Regions from separate parts of the Neobacillus canaveralius genome, predicted to be linked through region 2. Evidence: predicted binding sites of a transcription regulator. Region 2 holds the regulator's gene; the other holds the start of a gene.
The links. The regulator Rex, encoded in region 2, represses fermentation and respiration genes when NADH is low (regulators of the CRP and FNR family bind a similar motif). The targets are predictions, from matches to a motif close to TTGTGAAATATTTCACAA.

Region 1: the regulator Rex is predicted to act here: its motif matches at 2,462-2,479, upstream of ABC255_RS00975 (TIGR04190 family B12-binding domain/radical SAM domain protein).

Annotation. Positions count from the first base shown of each region.
Region 1 is NZ_JBDFLL010000001.1:202,106-206,681, reverse strand. Features, by position in the region: gene ABC255_RS00990 (PRK06851 family protein) at 1-1,059, opposite strand, end outside; gene ybaK (Cys-tRNA(Pro) deacylase) at 1,246-1,722, opposite strand; gene ABC255_RS00980 (hypothetical protein) at 1,822-2,208, opposite strand; gene ABC255_RS00975 (TIGR04190 family B12-binding domain/radical SAM domain protein) at 2,521-4,329, shown strand; gene ABC255_RS00970 (ABC transporter ATP-binding protein) at 4,368-4,576, opposite strand, start outside.
Region 2 is NZ_JBDFLL010000002.1:129,142-133,717, forward strand. Features, by position in the region: gene ABC255_RS28835 (CPBP family intramembrane glutamic endopeptidase) at 1-118, shown strand, start outside; gene ABC255_RS28840 (YdiK family protein) at 115-315, shown strand; gene ABC255_RS28845 (redox-sensing transcriptional repressor Rex) at 397-1,050, opposite strand; gene moaC (cyclic pyranopterin monophosphate synthase MoaC) at 1,083-1,580, opposite strand; gene ABC255_RS28855 (ABC-F family ATP-binding cassette domain-containing protein) at 1,770-3,689, shown strand; gene ABC255_RS28860 (Gmad2 immunoglobulin-like domain-containing protein) at 3,723-4,157, opposite strand.

The DNA.
Region 1 (4,576 bases), on a different contig from region 2:
CCTTGCCTGTATATGGTCGACAACAGCAAAATCCATCGCTGGAACGTAGATCGCTTCGAGCTGATCGTGAAGTTCTTTCGCTCTTGCTAAATAAGAGATGGCTTCCTGCATTTTATTCTTATAGCTTTCTGCGATTGGTTTAATTTTATCTTCATAAATTTCATCCGTCCCAGGAGTAATCAAAAGCTCATACATGTCAATGATTTCATCGCCGGCACGGCTCGGGAAATACTCGTGTGGAGCTGTACTGTCAAAAATAGCTATACCAAGCTCTCTATAGATCACCATATCCAAACTGTTAGGGTCAAATCCACAGTGATAAACCTCTGTATCAATGCCTCTTGCTTCTGCCGCTGCCGCGAGCTTTTTCAACATCGTTGATTTCCCAGAACCAGGACGCCCTTTAATAAAATAGCGTTTTTCTATATCCTCTGTTAAATTCGGAACAAAATCAACCGCTCCATTTGGTGTTGCAGCCCCTAAGAACCGATGGCGGATATCTGCCTGTTTATTTATTTTCAGCTTTCCAAAAAAGGACTGAATTAACTTGTTTGTCAACTGATCTGCTTTTTCAAAATCCATGTTTTCAATATAAATTTTCTCCCAGTCATCATGGATATCTAAAGCCTGTTTAAAGGTTGAATAAGCTAAATTAAAGGATGCACTGATTTGTTTAGTTAAACGTTGAATGTTTGTTTTCTCACCAGCAAGCGCCTTCGCGTCCCATGCTTCCCCTAGATTAATATACTGTTCCACAGCACCTGGAGCTTTGGGTTCAATTACATGCGGAGCGGTTCCGTCCACGATCCCCACCTTTAAGGCACGTATAATCACTCCATCAATAGAACCATTATCTGATGAGCAATGCAAGAACTCAATGTCATACCCTTTTTCGAGCCATTCATTACCGATGTTCTTCATTAAAGAGGATTTTCCTGTTCCAGGTCCTCCTTTAAGAATGTAGAGCCGTTCTAGCCCTTGGAGGTTTGAATCATAAAGGTTATGAAATCCCCTAGCTGTATTGCCGCCTGCATAATAATTTTTTATCTTTCCTGCCACTTCTGAACACTCCCTTTTACGTGACATAGCAAAGTTTCATATGTCTAGCTGCAGCACCCCTAGGAAAAATTGAACTACATTTTTCACTAGGAAAAAAGCAGTTTATTTTTTCCCTAATCAAGGCGCTTCCGCTTTTCATTTCAACATATCTTATGCAATATCAGTTTATAGGTGAATGCCTATTAATTATTTTCTGACATCAACTGTTTCAGCCTTTGTCAGATTTATTAACAATTTTGGATCGATTACGATTTGGACGCCTATTTTCCCCGCACTGACCACCATATTTTCAAGCTCTAAACAGCTTTCATCGATAAATGTCTTATAATCCTTTTTCATCCCAATGGGCGAGCAGCCACCGCGAATATATCCGGTCCATTTCAAAATATCCTTAACAGGGATCATCTCCACATTCTTTTCCCCTGCTGCCTTTGCTGCTTTTTTCAAATCTAATTCTGCTTCCACTGGTATCACATATACATAAATACTTTTACTTGCACCTTGAGCGACTAGTGTTTTATATACTTCACTCGGGTCCCTGCCTATCTTTGCTGCAACAGAAACACCATCTATTTTTCCATCTTGATTATCGTATGTAAGCACTTCATAGTAGATCTTTTTGCTATCGAGTATTCGAATTGCATTCGTTTTAACCTTTGCCAATTTCCTCATCCTTCATCCTTTTTTCATTATTATAACAATTTTCTCCATCAAAGATAAAAAAGGTAAGGAATCGTAGTCTTCCTTACCTCCCGTTTGCTTTTATGAGCATCTAAATGATCGAATTCTTCTTAAGTCTGTTCCATAATATACCCAGCGGAATCCTCTCCAGCGATATCCGGCAATTGAATCTCTTCCAACATATGTTGGATAAAACCAGAAACTGCTGCCATTGTTGAGCCAAATATAGGTATAGCGATAAAGGCAGCCTCTAATTGCCCCGGGGTCTACAGCGTATAAAGAGGGTGATTCTTGTGGCGTGTAAGATGGTGGTGGTGAAGATGGTGCCCCACCTTGTTGTCCTCCTCCTCCTCCTCCAAATGGCGGGAAGCCTTGCTGTCCGCCACCAAATGGAGGGGGTGGGAATCCAGGCTGCTGCCCGCCGCCAAAACGATTTAGCTGTTGGTTTGGTTCTATTCCAGGATACATTCCGTACTGATTGGGATAACCATAATAATTCAAGACATTTTCCTCCTTTATATGTGTTCCCATTAAAATATGCTCAAACGTTTATTTGGGTTTAATTTATTTCCACGGAATCTCCACATTGTTGTCACCCGTTTGTCACTCTATTAATCCATCATTATAGTAAAATAAAGGTAGCTAGAAAATAATTACAAAAGTGGATATTAACAAGAACTTATCTGGTTTATCACTTTGCCACAGTTAAATCAAAAACTATATGTGAAATTATTCACAATAAATAATATAAACCTAATTAATTCGAAAAGGGTGGCTTATATGAAGTATGATTTAGTCCTTTTGCACGCACCAAGTGTTTATGACTTTCGAAAAAATTCCCTGCTTGCAGGTCCTATTAGCGATGTAGTGCCGTCATCACCAGTGTTTGAAATGTATCCAATTGGTTTAACAAGTATTGCTGACTATTTAGAACGTTTTGGTCTTCGCGTAAAAATTATCAATATCGCCAACCGAATGCTGATGAGTGAAAAATTCGATGTTGAAAAGAAGCTAAAAAAGATTAAAACACGTGCTTTCGGGATAGACCTTCATTGGCTGCCACATGCACATGGCAGTATTGAACTAGCTAAAATTGTTAATAAGCTTCATCCTGATACACCGATGATTTTTGGGGGCTTATCTGCTACCTATTATCATAAAGAGCTAATTAAATATCCTTTTATTGACTTCGTCATGCGCGGTGACTCAACAGAAAAGCTGATGCTTCTGCTGATGAATAAATTGGAGCTTGGAAATATGCACTATGCTGACATTCCAAATCTAACCTGGAAAAAAGGCAGTGAGATTGGTTATAACCCAATCACTTATGTACCAACGGATTTGGACGATATTGATGTCCCTGGCTATCGTTACACCGTCCGGTCTGTCTTTAAATATCGTAACTTTCTAGATCCACTTCCATACAACGGCTGGCTGCAATATCCTAATACTGCATTACTGACAGCTAGAGGCTGTTCGCAAAACTGTCTCATCTGCGGCGGTTCAAAAGACGCCTATGATCAAAACTGCGGTAGAAGTTCTCTAGCCTTACGTTCACCAGAAAAGTTGGTTGAGGATATTCAGTTTATTTCACGCTTCAGCCGCGCACCAATCTTTATCCTGCATGACCTGCGTCAAGGCGGACGTAAATATGTAAAAGAATTCTTCAGCCGTCTCAAAGAGCTTAACCTCAAAAATGAAATCGTGTTTGAATTATTCCAATACGCGGGTGAAGAGTTCTTCAAAATGATGAATGAAAGCTGTCCAAAATACAGCATTGAAATTACCCTCGAAACTCATGATGAAAAAATTAGACGCTATAATGGTAAGTTTAATTGTACCAATCCTAAAGTAATTGAAACGCTTAATTTCGCCTTAAAACATGGTGCCAAGAAAATCGATTTATTTTTTATGACAGGTATTCCAAGTCAAACCTATCAAAGTGCGATTGAAAACATTGATTTCTGTGAAGAAATCCATCTGGCATGCAATCAAGATCCAAGACTTTTCTACTTTGTCGCACCGCTTGCACCGTTCCTTGACCCTGCAAGCCCAGCTTTTGAAAATCCAGAGCTTCACGGCTTTAAAAAATTCTGTCATACCCTTGAGGACCACCGAAAGGCGATTACCCAGCCATCTTGGAAGCATATGCTAAGCTATGAAACCACACAAATGACACGTGATGATATCGTAAACTCAACCTATGATTCTGCTCAAAAATTAAATGATTTTAAATTAAAGTATGGTCTGATTGATAAAGCAGGCTATGAAGAAATTAAAAGCAAGATTGAAAAATCTCAAAACTATATTGAAAAGATTGATTATGTCCTATCTTTACCTGAGGCAGAACAGAAAATGGAATTAGCAAAAATTCAAAAAGAAATTGAAGAATTAAATAAATATAGTATTTGTGGTAAGAACGAGTTAAAGTGGGAGGTTCAAAAAAATTACGCAAACTTTTTCTCTCTTGCTTTAGTTGGTTTAGAGCAGCTATATGAAGAGTATGCGATAAAAATTAAACATGCCCTCCAGCCAAAGCTCCGCCATCAATTTAAGCTAGAAACACAACAACAAAAGGCAAAAATGTAATATTCCAAGAATAAAGACATGTGAATTCACATGTCTTTTTAATGTCCACCAAGGTAGGCCATTCTAATTTGATCGCTCTGATTTAATTCATCGGAAGAACCTGATAGGACGATTTTTCCAGTCTCAATAACATAGGCGCGGTCCGCAATTGATAATGCCATGTTCGCATTCTGCTCCACCAACAGGATGGTAGTACCAGACTTGTTAATCTCTTCAATGATTCTAAAGATCGTTTTAACTAAAAGGG
Region 2 (4,576 bases):
TGCCCATGTTGCCATGAATACATTAGTTGTCGTCATGCAGTCAGTATATAAAGATGACATTGATAAAATTCTTCGTGAGGCAGAAGGTATTCAAAACTTTATCGGAGGCTTTCTATGAGACGTTCACCCTTGTTTTCCGGAGTCATTTATATTGTTCTTGGCTGCTTATTTACTTATTTTGCGATTGAAGATGTCACCCTAAACGGATGGGGATTTTTCAGTTACCTGCTCGTTATACTTGCTACCTTTGACTTCGGATCTGGCTTAAGAATGATTTTCTTTTACAATAGATATAAAGACAAAATAAAGAAATAACGATTTAAAACGGGCTTTTAAACATTACAGCCAAAAAAAGACCTTTTCACTTTACGTAGTGGAAAGGTCTTTTACTTTACTTTATTCTTCTACTTCCTCTGTAGGGTAGTGTTTCAGGAAGTAAATAAGTGATTGTAATTCGACTGCCAAGTCGATATGATGCACCCGAATGGAGGCAGGAACATTTAATCTTGCAGGTGTAAAATTCAATATCGCTTTAATATTGGAATTTACAAGTCGATCTGTAATTACCTGTGCCACTGGAGCAGGTACCGTCAGGATGGCAACATGAATATCATCATTACTTAAAACCTTCTCGAGCTCATCCATATGATACACAGGTACATCCCGGATTGTCGTTCCCATTTTGTTCGGATCAACATCAAAAGCACATTCAATTTTTGTATTATTATTTTTTAAAAAGTTATAATTTAGAAAGGCCGTACCAAGATTACCTACACCAATTAACGCTACTTTTGTTAATTCATCTTGATCTAGTGTTTTCCGAAAGAAGGTTAATAGGTAATTGACATTGTAGCCATATCCCTTTTTTCCTAAGGCTCCAAAATATGAAAAGTCCCGGCGGATCGTTGCCGAATCCACCTTCACTGCCTCACTTAATTCTGCTGACGAAACCCTCTGTTTACCGGAAGAATGCAGATTCTTTAAAAATCGATAATATAAGGGCAGCCGTTTTGCTGTCGCTTGTGGTATTTTCATCGTCTCATTACTCATATTCTCCCACCCCCTATAGATAGTTTAATCATTTATCTAATTTGTTCCGTCCTATGGAAATCTCCGTTTTTTCCGCCGGTTTTCTCGACCAAATAGGTTTTTCCAATTACCATACCCTTATCCACTGCCTTACACATATCATAAACAGTCAGCGCACAAGTGGATGCAGCTGTTAACGCTTCCATTTCAACACCTGTATTTCCTTTTGTTTTAACTGCAGCGGCTATATTTAATGTATAAGCAGACTCGTTTTCTTTTTCCCATGAGAAGGATATATTGACTCCTGTCAAAGGTATAGGATGGCACATCGGGATTAAGTCCCATGTTTTCTTTGCCCCCATAACAGCAGCAACTTGAGCCACAGCAAGAACATCGCCCTTTTTCATTTCATTATTTGTTATTTTATCATAAATTTCTTTACTAACCGTAATGCTGGAATGAGCAAGTGCCGAACGAGCCGTCTCTGGCTTATCGCTAACGTCCACCATTTTCGCTCTTCCTTCTTCGTTAAAATGAGTAAATTCAGACATAAACAATATCCTCCCACAAAAAATCATACTATATTTTTCACAATTTGTCTGTGAAACTTTGAGCGAATGATGAAAAATTTACATTTTTTTCTTTCCGGATATTCTGTTATTTTTTCCAACACCATGGCACTTTATTGCCGTCATGGTTGGAATAAGGTACACTTAATTTAGTAATAGAGGTGAAAAACAATGATATTATTACAAGTTAATCAACTAGCAAAATACTATGGTGCAGACCTAATTTTATCGAATATAAAACTAGAATTACAAACTCGGGACCGTGTTGCACTTGTGGGGCGAAACGGTGCAGGGAAATCGACATTATTAAAAATTATTGCTGGGCACCTGTCACATGATGGCGGAGAAATCATTAAGCCAAAGGGAGTAAGCATTGGTTATTTAGCCCAAAATACCGGATTAGAATCGAATTTATCCATCTGGGATGAAATGCTAACGGTTTTTGAATCGCTTAGAGGTATGGAAAAATCTCTTCGACAGCTAGAGGTTTCGATGTCGGATCCTGCCGCTATGGAGGATAGTGCCCGCTACGATCGAATACTAAAAGAATATGATGAACTGCAAGTGAGATTTAAAGAACAGGGTGGTTATCAGTACGAAGCGGATATTCGCTCTATCCTCCACGGCTTAAATTTTCATAATAACTCATTGATGATATCCAGCTTAAGCGGCGGTCAGAAGACTCGTCTAGCTTTAGGTAAACTTCTTTTAACGAAGCCCGATATATTAATATTGGATGAGCCTACCAACCATCTCGATATCGATACACTTACGTGGCTGGAGCAATACCTACAAGGCTATGATGGGGCTATTTTAATCGTATCCCATGACCGATACTTTTTGGATAAAGTGGTCACACAAGTTTATGAAGTTTCACGGAGGCAAATTCAAAAATTCATCGGAAACTATAGCGCTTATTTAGATCAAAAAGCGGCAAATTATGAACGCGATTTAAAGCTATATGAGAAGCAGCAGCAAGAGGTTGCTAATCTTCAGGACTTTATCCAGCGAAACCTAGCCCGTGCGTCTACGACGAAGCAAGCTCAGAGCCGGCGGAAAAAACTTGAGAAAATGGACGTTTTGGACCGACCATTAGGGGATGAAAAGTCTGCCACCTTCTCATTTGAAATTGATAAACAAACTGGAAATGATGTACTTTCAGTTGACTCTTTGGCAGTTGGTTATGATGGACAAAAAGTATCTGAGAATATTTCGTGGCATGCTTATCGAGGTGAAAGCATTGCCTTAGTTGGCCCAAACGGAATTGGAAAGTCTACTCTTTTAAAAACCATCATCAAAAAACTGCCGGCACTGGCTGGTACGATTCGATATGGTGCAAATCTAGCAATTGGGTACTATGACCAAGAACAGGCAGAGTTGACCTCGAATAAGCGTGTTCTTAATGAACTCTGGGATGATTGGCCATTAAAAAATGAAAAAGAAATACGGACAGTCTTGGGTAACTTCCTGTTTTCGGGTGACGATGTATTAAAAGTTGTTTCTACTTTAAGCGGTGGTGAAAAAGCAAGATTGGCACTAGCCAAATTAATGCTGGAGAAGGCAAACGTTCTAATATTGGACGAGCCTACGAACCATCTGGACCTAGACAGTAAAGAGGTTCTTGAAAATGCACTAGTCGACTACCCTGGAACGATTATTTTTGTATCACATGACCGATACTTTATTAACAGAATCGCCACCAAGGTCCTGGAGCTTAGTTCAAATGGTAGTACAGAGTATCTTGGTGACTATGACTATTATATGGAGAAAAAGCTGGAGGAGGAGGAGCTGAAGGCTTTAGAGAGCACAACCGTTATAAAAAAACAGACAGCTTCCGAAGTTCAGGAGAGAAATTCTTATCATCAGGACAAAGAAAGTAAAAAGCTGGAGCGTCAGCGTAAGAGAAAATTAGAAGAAATAGAAATGCGTATAGAAGAGTTGGAGGCACTTATCCAGGATAACGACGAAAAGTTATGTGAGCCTGAAATTTTTCAGGACCATGAGAAAGTGCTAGAAATTAATATTAAAAATGAAAAGGCAAAGTCTGAGCTCGAACAGTTAATGGACGAATGGGCTGAACTGGCCGAATAATAAAAAGGGGGCTTGGATATGATATCCAAGCCCTTATTTTAAGGGAATAGTTAAGATGTCGGTTTTCGATCCATCTTTTGCTGAATATACAAATAGCTCGATTGAAACCTTTTCTTTCGTTAATAACTCTTTATCAATGGTAATTTCAAAGCTTCCCCATGCAGGTGCACCCTCTGTTTGATAATGGTTTTCTTGTAATATCTCAGTTCCAGAGATAACGGCATATTGAAAAACACCTTCAAACACTCTTGCCTTTCCCTTTACTATTACGTTACCATTCGATTTTGAAACACTTACTTCTTTAAATGCATTGTTTTCGTACTGTTTTTGGTCTTCCTCTTCTTGAGTATTTCCATTGTCAATCACGTCTGGTTTCTTATCATCTGTTGATATATTTATATCTACACTGCATCCCGTTAAACCAAAGAAAAGAACGATGAAGATCCCTAAAAAGAAATTTCTTTTCACCCCTATCCCCACTTTCCTGCATTCTTGTTTTATCTACTATATTCACTTACCAGCTAAGTTGAGAACTCTACAAATTAACTTAAAAGTCGACAAAATTCGTGGAAAACCCTTAAATTTATTTCCCAAATTTCCTTTTCCACAAGTTTATACACATATGAAAACTTATTTCTACAACCCTCTGGCTACTTTTCCACATTATCCACAAAAAAAGCTCTACTTATCCACATTACCCACAAAATAATGGTGACTTACCCACATAATTCATGCAATACACAATTTTTAGAAAAAAGTTATCCACAAAAAAGTGTGATTTACACTCAATAAAGCGTGGGATTTTGGTTAGTAATTTATTGTGAACGAATTTTTCATGATCACTCCCTTTTCGCTCACATTCCGTAAAGAAACTATTCGAAGCCATT